DNA from 4 places in the Virgibacillus ihumii genome. Region 1 is predicted to be linked to each of the others. Evidence: riboswitches for the same ligand, from Rfam matches in the RefSeq annotation. Region 1 holds a riboswitch; each other region holds the start of a gene.

Evidence for each region. A riboswitch is a leader RNA that binds a small molecule or an ion and turns the genes downstream of it on or off. The one in region 1 is predicted to bind S-adenosylmethionine.
Region 2: linked by a shared signal. The riboswitch ahead of metK (methionine adenosyltransferase) and the one ahead of HUX68_RS17545 (LLM class flavin-dependent oxidoreductase) in region 1 are both predicted to bind S-adenosylmethionine.
Region 3: linked by a shared signal. The riboswitch ahead of HUX68_RS09100 (CoA-acylating methylmalonate-semialdehyde dehydrogenase) and the one ahead of HUX68_RS17545 (LLM class flavin-dependent oxidoreductase) in region 1 are both predicted to bind S-adenosylmethionine.
Region 4: linked by a shared signal. The riboswitch ahead of HUX68_RS09110 (LLM class flavin-dependent oxidoreductase) and the one ahead of HUX68_RS17545 (LLM class flavin-dependent oxidoreductase) in region 1 are both predicted to bind S-adenosylmethionine.

Annotation. Positions count from the first base shown of each region.
Region 1 is NZ_CACVAN010000001.1:3,553,476-3,556,667, forward strand. It holds gene HUX68_RS17535 (hypothetical protein) at 202-663, shown strand; gene HUX68_RS17540 (hypothetical protein) at 829-993, shown strand; SAM riboswitch class I at 1,112-1,230, shown strand; gene HUX68_RS17545 (LLM class flavin-dependent oxidoreductase) at 1,322-2,374, shown strand; gene HUX68_RS17550 (ATP-grasp domain-containing protein) at 2,390-3,192, shown strand, end outside.
Region 2 is NZ_CACVAN010000001.1:1,338,838-1,342,029, reverse strand. It holds gene pckA (phosphoenolpyruvate carboxykinase (ATP)) at 57-1,646, opposite strand; SAM riboswitch class I at 1,858-1,965, shown strand; gene metK (methionine adenosyltransferase) at 2,098-3,192, shown strand, end outside.
Region 3 is NZ_CACVAN010000001.1:1,845,269-1,848,460, forward strand. It holds gene HUX68_RS09085 (YndM family protein) at 1-466, shown strand, start outside; gene HUX68_RS09090 (hypothetical protein) at 541-981, opposite strand; gene HUX68_RS09095 (hypothetical protein) at 1,141-1,344, shown strand; SAM riboswitch class I at 1,428-1,526, shown strand; gene HUX68_RS09100 (CoA-acylating methylmalonate-semialdehyde dehydrogenase) at 1,591-3,066, shown strand.
Region 4 is NZ_CACVAN010000001.1:1,850,340-1,853,531, reverse strand. It holds gene HUX68_RS09120 (3-hydroxyacyl-CoA dehydrogenase NAD-binding domain-containing protein) at 1-784, shown strand, start outside; gene HUX68_RS09115 (thioesterase family protein) at 806-1,276, shown strand; SAM riboswitch class I at 1,743-1,850, shown strand; gene HUX68_RS09110 (LLM class flavin-dependent oxidoreductase) at 2,097-3,192, shown strand, end outside.

The DNA of each region.
Region 1 (3,192 bases):
CGGAAAGCAGTTGCTGCGGAAGACAATTTGCCTTTTAGGCGGATTGTCTTTTTGCGGTTTTCATACATAAAATCTGACACAAGAGTTGTTTTTATATTCCTTTATCACAAATTCTTATTATGATTATTATTAATATTTATTTTACTTAACATATATCTGTTGTTAAAATGGCACAAACTAATAAACAGTGGAGGTGTTCAGATGAAAAAATCAAATTTATTATTGCTGTTCGTAACCTTGGTCGTTGTTGTGTTGGTAACCGCCTGTGGATCGGGCGGCGATAGTGAGTCATCAAAAGAAGAAAATGAGCAGAAGTCAGAACAAGCCTCTGAAAATGAAAAAGAAAACAATTCAGCTTCTTTGGATAAAGGAATTGAAAAGGTATTGACTTCTCTTCATGAATTGAAGAATACCATTGAATCATCACCCGGCGAAACCGGGAAAATCAACAGTAATGGGAAGACACTTTCAGAAAGCTGGGAGCCCATTGAAAAGAAGATAGAAGAACGAAATCCTGATGCGTATGAAAATATTGAAAAGAGTCTGTATCCGCTCATCGGTGAAGCACAGAAAGAAAATCCGGATACCAATAAGCTCACAAAGCTCATTAAAGAAACAAACGAAAAGCTCAATCAATTCAAGGACAAGGTATCTTCATCATAATCATCTATCAATTATGGCGATGAAATTCCATATAAGAGGCTAAACTTATTGAGCTTTTCAGAAAAAGAGATAAAACTTCAACCATTTGGGTGACGAATCCCTTTTAGAATAACGGTATATTTTAACCTTCAATTCTCATACTAAGAGAAAAAGGGAGGTTACATTATGGCTAAGCGAACGAAGAAAAACGATGCTGATCAAAAGAATAAGGATGGGTTTGATTCCAGTAAGCGGGATTCCGAGTTTTCCAAAGAAGTCGGAAGCGCGGAGGCAAATCGAATCAAAAAGGAAAAAGCGAAGCAAAGAAGGGCAGATTACTGGGATCTCTGAGATACTTGACAATACGGTGTCCGGTTTCTAGGATTAACAATTCCCATCAATTAACTAGGCTTTTCTATTGACATGACATAAATGATTACTTTATGATAAAAAGCAATAATTAAATAATTGCCTATCCAGAGAGGTGGAGGGGAATGGCCCTTTGAAGCCTCGGCAACAGGTTCACTATGGATGTATATCCTTTGAATACTGTGCCAATTCCATCAAGCATGTCTTGAAAGATAGGGGAGGACAAAACTGATTTTTAGTATAAAACTCTTTTCCTATCCGGGGAAAGAGTTTTTTGCGTTTAATTCATCTAAGGCGGGGAGTGGAATGTATGAAGTATGGTTTTTGGCTGCCGATTTTTGGCGGGTGGCTTCGCAATGTTGAGGATGAACAGATGCCGCCAACATTTGATTATGCAAAAGAAGCAATTCAATCAGCAGAAAAATGGGGATTTGATACAACCTTAATTGCTGAACTTTACTTGAATGATATTAAAGGTACGGACAAAGATTCGCTGGAGGCATGGTCAACGGCGGCAGCTTTGGCAGCAGTGACCGAAAAAATTGAAATTATGGCGGCTGTCCGTCCGTTGTTTCATAACCCGGCTGTGACGGCAAAAATGACCTCGAATATTGATCACATCAGTAATGGACGTTTCACCTTAAATATCGTTTCCGGCTGGTGGGCCGAAGAGGCGAAACAATATGGCGGGGCTTTTACGGAACATAATGAACGGTATGATCGGACAAGCGAATTTATTGAGGTTTTAAAAGGGTTATGGACCGAGGAGACGTTCTCCTATGACGGGAGTTTTTACAATATTGAAGATACGAAGCTTTCACCAAAACCCGTGCAACGTCCGAATCCTGTTTTATATGCAGGTGGTGAAAGTAAAAAGGGCAAGCAAGTTATTACGTCGCTTTGTGATGCCTATATCCTTCATGGACATACGGTTGAAGAGGCTGCAGAAAAGATTTCCGGCATGAAGGCACGCAGAAAGGATGCCGGACGTGAGCCATTCCGGAGTATTGGAATGGCAGCATATGTGATTTGCCGTGATACAGAGGAAGAAGCTCAGAAAGAATTAAAACGAATTACCACAGTAAAAGACACAAGTGGCTATGTCGGGTTCAAGGACTTCACATCCAAATCGGAACTTGAACAGCAGATTCAGTTACAGGATTACTCGGTATCCAATCGGGGGCTGCGTCCGAATCTCGTTGGTACGCCTAGGCAAATCGCTGAACAGATCTTAGCTTTTGAAGAAGCTGGAGTGGATCTCTTGTTGTTACAAAGTTCGCCGCAATTGGAGGAACTGGAACGTTTCTCCAAGCAGGTTATGCCTAAAGTGGAAGAACTGCGCGCTGCTTTGCCAAAAAAATAAGGGAGGGATATTTACATGAATAAAATTTATGTCATCCATGAGAATAGCGAATGGACAGAACACTTGACTAATAGATTGGAAGAATTAAATCTGCCATATGAAGAATGGAATCTTAGTGATGGGATGGTTGACCTTACTTCCGAGCCGCCTGAGGGGATATTTTACAGCCGGATGAGTGCTTCATCCCATACGCGGGGTAACCAGTTTGCTCCGGAGTTAACCAGTGCGGTGCTTGCATGGCTGGAACAGCATGGAAGAGTAGTGATTAATGGCAGCCGTGTGCTTCAGCTGGAAGTGAGTAAGGTGTTGCAGTATCTTGAGCTTGAAAAGTACGGCATCAAGACACCCAAGACAATTGCTGCGATCGGCAAAGCCGAGATTCTTCAGGCGGCGGAAAAATTTGATGGGAAGAAATTTATTACCAAACATAATCGCGCCGGCAAAGGATTGGGAGTACAGCTGTTTAACTCAATAGAGGCATTAAAAAGCTACATTGAGGGAGATAGTTTTGAGGAACCAGTCGACGGTATTACATTGCTTCAGGAATATATCGAGTCACCCCAGTCATTTATTACACGTTGCGAGTTTATCGGTGGTAAGTTTCTTTATGCAGTGCGGGTCGACACATCAGAAGGATTTGAACTATGCCCTGCTGATGCATGCAGCCTTGATGACATGTCTTGCCCGGCAGGTGACGAAAGTTCTAAGCCCTCTAAATTCCAGGTCAGGGAAGGATTCGATCATCCGATTATTGAAAAATATGAACGTGTCCTGGCAGCAAATGATATTAAAATTGCCGGCATCGAATTTATCGAGGA
Region 2 (3,192 bases), 2.2 Mb from region 1:
ATGAAACTTTTCCTTCATTTATTAAAAATCCTTGTGGGATGAGGAAACAATCATTATTAACCCCGGTATAATGGACCAGCTTTTTTGATTTCATCACTTGCATGTGTGAACTGATTAAAGTTGTCATGAAACTTCATGGCTAGTGATTGTGCTTCTTTGTCATAAGCTTCTTTATCGTCCCAGGTTTGTTTTGGAATCAGTACTTCATCCGGAACACCGGGTACGTGCATAGGGATTTCCAGTCCGAAAATTTCATCGCTGGTTGTTTCGGCAGAGTTCAATTCGCCTTCAAGCGCTGAATGAACCATCGCGCGTGTATAGGATAATTTCATCCGCTTACCAACTCCATATGATCCACCAGTCCAGCCGGTGTTAACCAGAAATACACTTGTATTATACAAATCAATTTTCTCGCCAAGCATCTCAGCGTATGTCGCCGGTTCGAGCGGCAGGAACGGTGACCCGAAGCATGCTGAAAACGTTGCCTGTGGCTCGGTTACGCCGCGTTCTGTACCGGCAAGCTTACTGGTGTAGCCGCTTAAAAAGTGATACATAGCCTGTTCTTTGGTTAATCTGCTGATGGGCGGTAAAGTACCGGATGCATCAGCTGTCAGGAAAATTATGGTGTTTGGATGGCCAGCTACACTTGGCGAAACAATATTATCAATATTTTTCAGGGTATAGGCGGCCCGGGTATTTTCTGTCAGCGATGTGTCATCATAGTCCGGTTGACGCGACTCTTCATCAAGAATGACATTTTCCAGTACCGATCCAAACCGGATTGCGTCATAAATCTGCGGTTCTTTTTCCTGTGAAAGGTTGATGCATTTTGCATAACAGCCACCTTCAATATTGAATACACCGTTCGTGCTCCAGCCGTGTTCGTCATCCCCGATTAATCGGCGGTACGGATCTGCGGAGAGCGTAGTTTTACCGGTTCCGGAAAGTCCGAAAAATAATGCAACATCCCCTTCCTGACCAACGTTGGCAGAACAATGCATCGATAAAATGTCACGCTGTGGGAGCAGGAAATTCATCACGGAAAAAATGGATTTCTTGATTTCTCCGGCATATTCAGTACCACCAATCAGAACGATGCGTTGTTTGAATGAGACAAGAATAAACGTTTCGGAATTCGTTCCATCGACTTTCGGGTCTGCCTTGTATGTAGGGGCAGATATGATAGTGAATTCGGAATGATGGGTTCCCAATTCTTCCTCCGTCGGTTCGATAAACAGTTGTCTGGAAAACAGATTGTGCCAGGCATATTCATTGAAAACTTCAATTGGCAGCCGGTAATTTGTATCGGCTCCGGCATAGCCCTGAAAATGATATAATTCATTTCGTTCCTTTAAATGGGCAACCACCTTTTTGTAAAGGTTATCAAAAGATGCCTCATCAATCTCCTGGTTGACGATTCCCCAGTCAATGACGTCCTTAGTGGTCTCATCCCGAACGATGAACTTATCTTTTGGGGATCGCCCGGTATATTTACCGGTAGTCGCACGAATTGCACCTGATGCAGACAGCGTTCCCTCTTCACGTGCCAGAATTTTCTCGACAAGCTGTGGTACGGAAAGGTTATTTTGCAGATTATCATGTGAAAGTAAATCTTTGATTAATTTTGATTGTTCCACCGCATTCATTTGTGATACCTTCCTTTATGATGGATTTTAATTAAAGTACATTTTAATAATCAAGTTGTAAATCTGTTTATTTAGTATAACACATTCATAAAATTAGTCCATACTAATTATACGAATATTTATATGAACTTTTCATGTCAAGTGTGTCATTCCCTTGTAAATTGTTGACATGACAGCGCTTTTCCGTTATGCTGAATTTCGAGCGGAAACTCTCTTATTCAGAGTCGGTGGAGGGACAGACCCGATGAAGCCCAGCAACCGTCACATGCTGTGAAAAGGTGCTAATCTGACGCAAGGATTTATCCTTGGACAATAAGAGCGAAAGGCTTCAGGACACCTTTCCTCATGATTGCAGGAAAGGTTTTTTTATTTTTTCTAACCTTATTAAAACATAAACATACACTGAATAGATAGATTTCCGTACTATTTTTTAAAGGGAGGACTTAGCCACATGGCTGCAAATCGTCGTTTATTTACATCTGAATCTGTTACAGAAGGGCATCCTGACAAAATCTGCGATCAGATATCAGATGCTATTTTGGATGAAATTTTAAAAAATGATCCGAATGCCCGGGTGGCATGTGAGACAACAGTAACTACAGGATTAGTATTGGTTTCGGGGGAGATTTCTACTACTACATATGTAGATATTCCTGCAATTGTCCGTCAAACGATTAAGGATATTGGGTATACACGCGCTAAATTCGGATTTGACGCGGAAACATGTGCCGTGCTGACTGCTATTGATGAACAGTCAGCAGATATTGCCGGTGGAGTTGATACGGCGTATGAAACACGGCAGGGGAAAACGGATGAAGAAATTGCTTCGATTGGTGCGGGTGACCAGGGGTTAATGTTCGGGTTTGCCTGTGATCAGACGGACGAATTAATGCCATTGCCGATTTCGCTCGCACACAAATTATCGAAGCGATTATCAGATGTACGTAAAGAGCAAATTTTGGATTATTTACGCCCTGACGGAAAAACACAGGTAACGGTCGAATATGATGAAAAAGATAACCCGGTAAAGGTGAATACAATTGTTATTTCAACACAGCACCATCAGGATATAACAACTGAACAAATCGAAAAGGACCTGATTGAGTATGTGATTCGACCGATTGTTCCGGCAAATCTGCTTGATGAATCAACCAAGTTTTTTATCAATCCGACGGGAAGGTTCGTAATTGGAGGACCACAGGGTGATGCCGGTTTGACCGGACGTAAGATCATTGTGGATACGTACGGCGGATATGCAAGACATGGCGGCGGTGCATTCAGTGGAAAGGATTCCACCAAGGTGGACCGGTCTGCATCATATGCAGCCCGTTATGTTGCTAAAAACATTGTGGCGGCAAAGCTTGCGAAAACATGTGAAGTACAATTGGCTTATGCAATCGGTGTGGCTGAGCCAGTGTCGATTTCCATCAATACATTTGGCACCGGTACGGTCGATGAAGCTGAGCTGGAAGCCGCAACACGAAAAATATTTGATCTACGGCCAGCAGGTATAATTCGGATGCTTGATCTGCAACGTCCAATCTAC
Region 3 (3,192 bases), 1.7 Mb from region 1:
AAAAGCGCTGGTAATCAAATTGGTCATGATAACTGCAGTATTATGGATTGTGTTAGGTGCATTTTATGGCGTTTCTGTTGGCGATATTTTGCTTACCAGCGTATTATTAACTGGCGTATCATTTCTTGGCGATGTATTCATTTTACCCATTTTTGGGAATGCCAGTGCTGCTTTAGGCGATTTTGGCCTTCTTTTTGCCGGAGTCTGGATACTCGGTATTTTTCTGTTTGAAGGGAACTTTTCTCTCGGATCCGCTGCATTAATTTCAGCAGCTATTATTGCTGTTGGAGAGTATTTTCTTCATAATTATATGGAGAATCATGATTTAAAAGATCAAACTGAAGTGATGGACACAATGGGGGTTTCCCCACAAGATAAGATGCAAACCGAATTTGGTTCGGATGTGGATCCAGAGGCTGATATTAAAAGGGAAACATCAGATAAAGGAAACAATGAGAAGGAATAGTTTTTGTGGTGCCTGTCACTTGATTCAATCCATGCAATTCTAAATAGTTCGGGATAACAGGCACCACACAACAATTACTTCTTGTAATCCCACATCACCTTCCACTCGCCATCTGCCTGCACTGCGTAAACATCCTGGACGAGTGTGAAGTTACCATATTTCCCTTTAAACACCTGTGACACGGTTACTTTGTATACAACATCAATTGGAGCTGCTTCATCTTCCATTTTCCAATTTTCAATTTTAGTCGCTTCCCCAATCGAATACGAAAATGTCGTCACACCAAAATGATTCATAAACACATGGGCACGGTCCTGCAAATAATGTCCCTTAGCAAATTTCTCTTTCATGAGCGGATGGAACATTTCCCAGGAATCTGAAAAATCCCCAGTTTGCTCAAATGCATAAAACATATCCACTGTCTCAACTGCAATTTCCTCAGGGGATTTATCTGCGATGAAATATATTGTTACACCTATCCCAAGCAAGATTACCGCCAGCACTAATTTTTTCATATAACTCCCCCACATTTGCTTGTCGTATCATTTTATTCGTATTAGCGAGGGAATATTATCCAAGGCAAGAATGCCATAACATGAATTTCGAGTCGTGGACATAGTAGGATTAAATCGCTTATAATTAGTTATAATTGAAGTCTTTTAAAGGAGTAAAAAATGAGGCAAAACATAAACATCAACAACACGAAAGTCGGGGTAACCTTTAATATAATCATAGCAGTGTTGGCTGTTGGTGTAATTGCTTCGGCTATCGATGGCTGGGATGAAATGAAACGTGCACCCTTTTACCTGGTGCTGGGAATAGTTATTCTGTTCACTCGGATATGGCGACTTTATAAGGCGAAAAAACATACCAGTTAATGTCTCTATCCCCTTACGCCACAACTCCTACTTGACTAATAGGTTTAATGATGTTTAAGATGGAATATACAATTTAATAAATTTTCTTATTAAGAGAAGTGAGGGATCTGGCCCGATGATACTTCAGCAACCTTCTGTAAATAGAAAGGTGCTACATCCAGCATGTTTATGGAAAATAAGAATTAATTAGCCAAACCTTCCTTATTTTCCCGGAAGGCTTTTTTATTTTTTAAGGAGGAATAGCATATGACGAAAGCAGCAACTGAAGTACGAAAACTAAAGAATTACATAAACGGTGAGTGGGTTGATAGTAAAACTACTCAATACGAAGATGTCTACAATCCTGCAACCAAAGAAGTTATCGCGAAAGTGCCCCTGTCAACTAAGGGAGAAGTTGACTATGCACAAGACATTGCACAGCAGGCATTTGAACAGTGGAAAGATGTGCCGGTCCAAAAACGCGCACGAATTCTATTTAACTATCAGCAATTACTGCAACAAAACAAGGAAGAATTAGCCCGCATAATTACAATCGAGAACGGCAAAAACACAACCGAAGCACTCGGTGAAGTCGGACGCGGGATTGAAAATGTGGAATTTGCAGCCGGTGCTCCGACGCTTATAATGGGAGATTCGCTGGCAAATGTCGCAACAGACATTGAAGCAGCAAACTATCGCTATCCAATTGGTGTTATTGGCGGAATTACACCATTTAACTTTCCGATGATGGTACCTTGCTGGATGTTCCCTATGGCAATAGCTGTCGGTAACACATTCATCTTGAAACCATCGGAAAAAACTCCATTATTAACAGAAAAACTAGCTGAACTGCTGGAAGAAGCTGGTCTCCCTAAAGGCGTATTTAACATTGTATATGGTGCACACGACGTTGTAAACGGCATTCTTGACCACCCTGGTATTAAGGCGATTTCCTTTGTCGGTTCGAAACCAGTTGGGGAATATGTTTACAAACGGGGAAGCGAAAACCTGAAACGTGTCCAGGCTCTGACTGGCGCAAAAAATCATACCGTTGTTTTAAAAGATACCAATCTGGATGATGCGGTAGCAGACATCGTTTCTGCAGCTTTCGGATCAGCTGGAGAGCGCTGCATGGCGTGTGCAGCAGTAACCGTTGAAGATGATGTTGCCGATGAATTCATCGCAAAACTAAAGGAAGCTGCTGATCATGTAAAAATGGGGAACGGCCTGGATGATGGCGTCTTTTTAGGACCGGTAATCCGGGAAGAAAACCAAAAGAAAACAGTAGATTACATTGAAAAGGGTGTCACTGAAGGAGCTACGCTGCTAAGAGACGGTCGTAAAGATGACTTGGATGGCGGTTACTTTGTTGGCCCAACCATTTTTGAAGGCGTAACAACAGACATGACCATTTGGAAAGAGGAACTATTTGCACCTGTGTTATCTGTAATTCGCGTTAAGAACTTGAAAGAAGCAGTTGAAACAGCAAACCAGTCTGAATTTGCCAATGGTGCATGCCTCTTCACTTCAAATACTTCCTCGGTACGTTATTTCCGGGAGAATATCGATGCAGGTATGATTGGGGTTAACCTTGGTGTTCCGGCCCCAATGGCATTTTTCCCATTCTCGGGATGGAAATCATCATTCTTCGGCACATTGCATGCAAACGGTAAAGACAGCGTCGATTTTTACACGCGCAAAAAAGTAGTGACTGCGCGTTATAAAGCACCTGAATTTAAATAATAGATAAACAAAACCGCCTGAATACGGCGGTTTTTTGCTTTCTATCGGCGGCTGCAAAAAGTGGGCTCGCGAAAATCGCGTGAGCCCACTTTTTGCAGCACTATTAACTATTAAAATACCACTTCC
Region 4 (3,192 bases), 1.7 Mb from region 1:
GTCTGACGCGGCATCCGTGGATAACCTGTTTTTTAAAGAAGATCTCGCAGAAGCTGTTGGGAATGCTGATTTTATTCAGGAATGTGTTCCGGAGCGTGAAGGATTGAAACGAGGCGTGATTGCCGATATCGATCAGCATGCACCAGCGGAAGCAGTTATTGCCTCAAGCACATCGGGTATTTTGCCAAGTACGCTTCAGGCTGATGCGGAACATCATCCGGAGCGGGTTATTGTCGCACATCCATTCAATCCAGTTTATTTGATGCCGTTGGTTGAACTGGTCGGCGGTGAGAAAACGGATGCTGCATTTGTTGAAAACGCAAGAGAGTTTTACAGCGGACTTGACATGAAGCCTCTTATCGTCAATAAAGAAATTGAAGGACACATCGCTGACCGGCTGATGGAGGCTATCTGGCGCGAGTCGCTGCACATTGTAAATGACGGTGTCGCAACCACTGAGGAAGTTGATGCATCGATCGTATATGGCCCGGGATTGCGTTGGGCTCTGATGGGGCCTTTCATGACGTTGCATATGGGTGGCGGAAAAGCAGGCATGCGCCATCTATTGGAACAATTTGGACCCGCGCTGAAATTGCCATGGACAAAATTGGAAGCACCGGAGTTAACGGATGAGCTTGCCGAAAAAGTAATTGAAGGCTGTGAACAGCAAACAGCAGGCGTTGAAATGGAAAAGCTGGAAGAACGTCGTAATGAATTTTTAATTGAACTGCAACAGCTGCTGGAAAAATACTGGCCAAGCGCTAATTTGACAGGTAAACTTTAAACGAACGGGAGGGACGGTACGATGAGCAAAGTAATCTTGAGTGATGTTGTCCGCGAAGACTGGATTGATTACAACGGCCACATGAATGATGCCGAATATGTGCGTGCATTCAGCTGGGGTGTTGATGCATTTATGAATCTGATCGGCTTGACCGGAGATTTCCGTGATTCTCAACACTACACAATGTTTACGCTGGAAAATCACGTGTGTTATTTAGATGAAATGAAGCTGGATGAGCCTTTTGAGGTTCGTTTGAGCCTGCTTGATTATGATGCCAAACGAGCGCACGTCTTTTTTGAATTGTATGGCGAAAAAGGAAAACGTGCTGCAACCAGTGAGCAGATGCTGATGGGAATTGATCAGACATCCGGCAGTCCGGCACCGTTTCCTGAAGAAGTTTTTGCGAAGGTGGAAGAGCTGGCTGCTGAGCATACGCCGGAAGAAAAGCCAAAAGAAGCGGGCCGTGTGATCGGGATTCGGAAGAAAAAGTAAGAGAGTATGGAACGTAAGATTTCCGGCTGGGGATGAAATCGCACATATCTGGTCCGGAATCGCACATATATGTGTCAAAACCGCACATATCGATGTTGAAACCGCACATAAGCGGTTCAAAATCGCACATATATGATGGGGTCATCATATATTCGAATCGTAGGTCGAATTAATCAAAATTATGGGATTATCTAAAAACGCGAATATCTGATTCGAAATCGCGAATAATGGTTGCAAAAACGTGGATATCCGGTTCAAAACCGCGAATATCCATTCCGAAATCGCGCATATCCAGTTCGAAATTGTGCGCATATATGATTATGCATGATGGCTGATATAATGCAGTCAATTCAAGGATGAACAACTGCATAATGAGTGGATAATTGAAATTGTACTGATCTAAAATTCATGTTGACAAATTAAATATCTGTGATAACATAAACAAAAATTAAATAATTATGATTACTTCTTATCAAGAGAGAGGGAGGGACTGACCCTGTGAACTCTCGGCAACCAGCTTTTATTAAGCATGGTGCCAAATTCAGAGGAATGGATAGCATTCCGAAGATGAGAAGGTGCGGCAAAATTAATTCATTGTTTTGTGAACCCTTCTCTATTTCGGAGAAGGGTTTTTTGCATTTGATTGGAAAGGGGAGCGTATAAAAAATGGAAGTGTAAACAAGTACATACAGGATTTCCGGCAAAAGGCGTGATGATTAAAGGTTTTGTAAGGAAAACGCCTAATTTGCAGTCACCTATACGCTTAAATTCTAGTTTTCTTATTGGTTTAGTGTATTTAACTTTCAAGGAGTGATATTTTATGAAAAAGCAAATTCATTTAAACGGTTTTATCCAAAACTCACCTTCTCCGCACTCAACAGGGTTGTGGAAATATGAAAAAGATCAAGGTACCAATCATAACCGATTGTCTTACTGGACAGAAACAGCAAAAGTGTTGGAACGTGGGAAATTCGATGCACTTTTTATCGCTGATGTATTAGGGACCTACAGTGTTTATAAAAACAGCCATCGACCGGCGGCACAGCATGCTGTACAGCTGCCCGCACATGATCCGTTGATTCCGATTTCGGCAATGGCGGCGGTAACGGAAAACTTAGGTTTTGCACCGACCATATCCGCAACATACGCACAGCCTTATGCGTTGGCACGGCAGTTATCCACGCTGGATCACCTGACAGAAGGGCGTGTGGCCTGGAATGTGGTGACATCGTATTTGGAAAGTGAAGCGGTGAACCTTGGTCTTTCCGGACGCCTTCAGCATGATCTCCGCTATGACCGGGCGGATGAGTTTTTGGAAGTGGTTTATAAGTTATGGGAACACAGCTGGGATGACAATGCCGTTATTTATGATAAAGAAAATGACAATTTTGCAGATCCGGATAAGGTCGACTTGATTAATCATCAAGGGGAATTTTTCGATGTACCCGGACCGCATTTAGTCGAACCATCGCCACAGCGTACGCCGGTTCTCTTCCAGGCAGGGGCTTCACCAAGGGGAAGAAATTTTGCGGCAAAACACGCAGAAGCTGTTTTTACAAAAAATCATTCACTGGATGCTTTGCAGCAATATTCCGAGGACATTCGGAATCGCACGAAGGAACAGGGCAGACAACCTGGTAATGTGCTTATTTTCCCAATGATTTTGCCGATTATCGGTTCGACAGAAGAAGAGGCTTATGCCAAATATGAGGAACTTACGGAGCAGGTCAGCTATGAAGGAACGCTTTCGCTGTTATCCGGGCATACAGGGATTGATTTCTCCACATACGATCCTGACCAGTATATCGAGGATATGAAAACGGAAGCTGTTCAGGGGAATCTGGATATGTATGCCAAAGATCCAAATAAAAAATGGACATTGCGTGAGGCTGTTAAAAATCATGGGCTTGGCAATG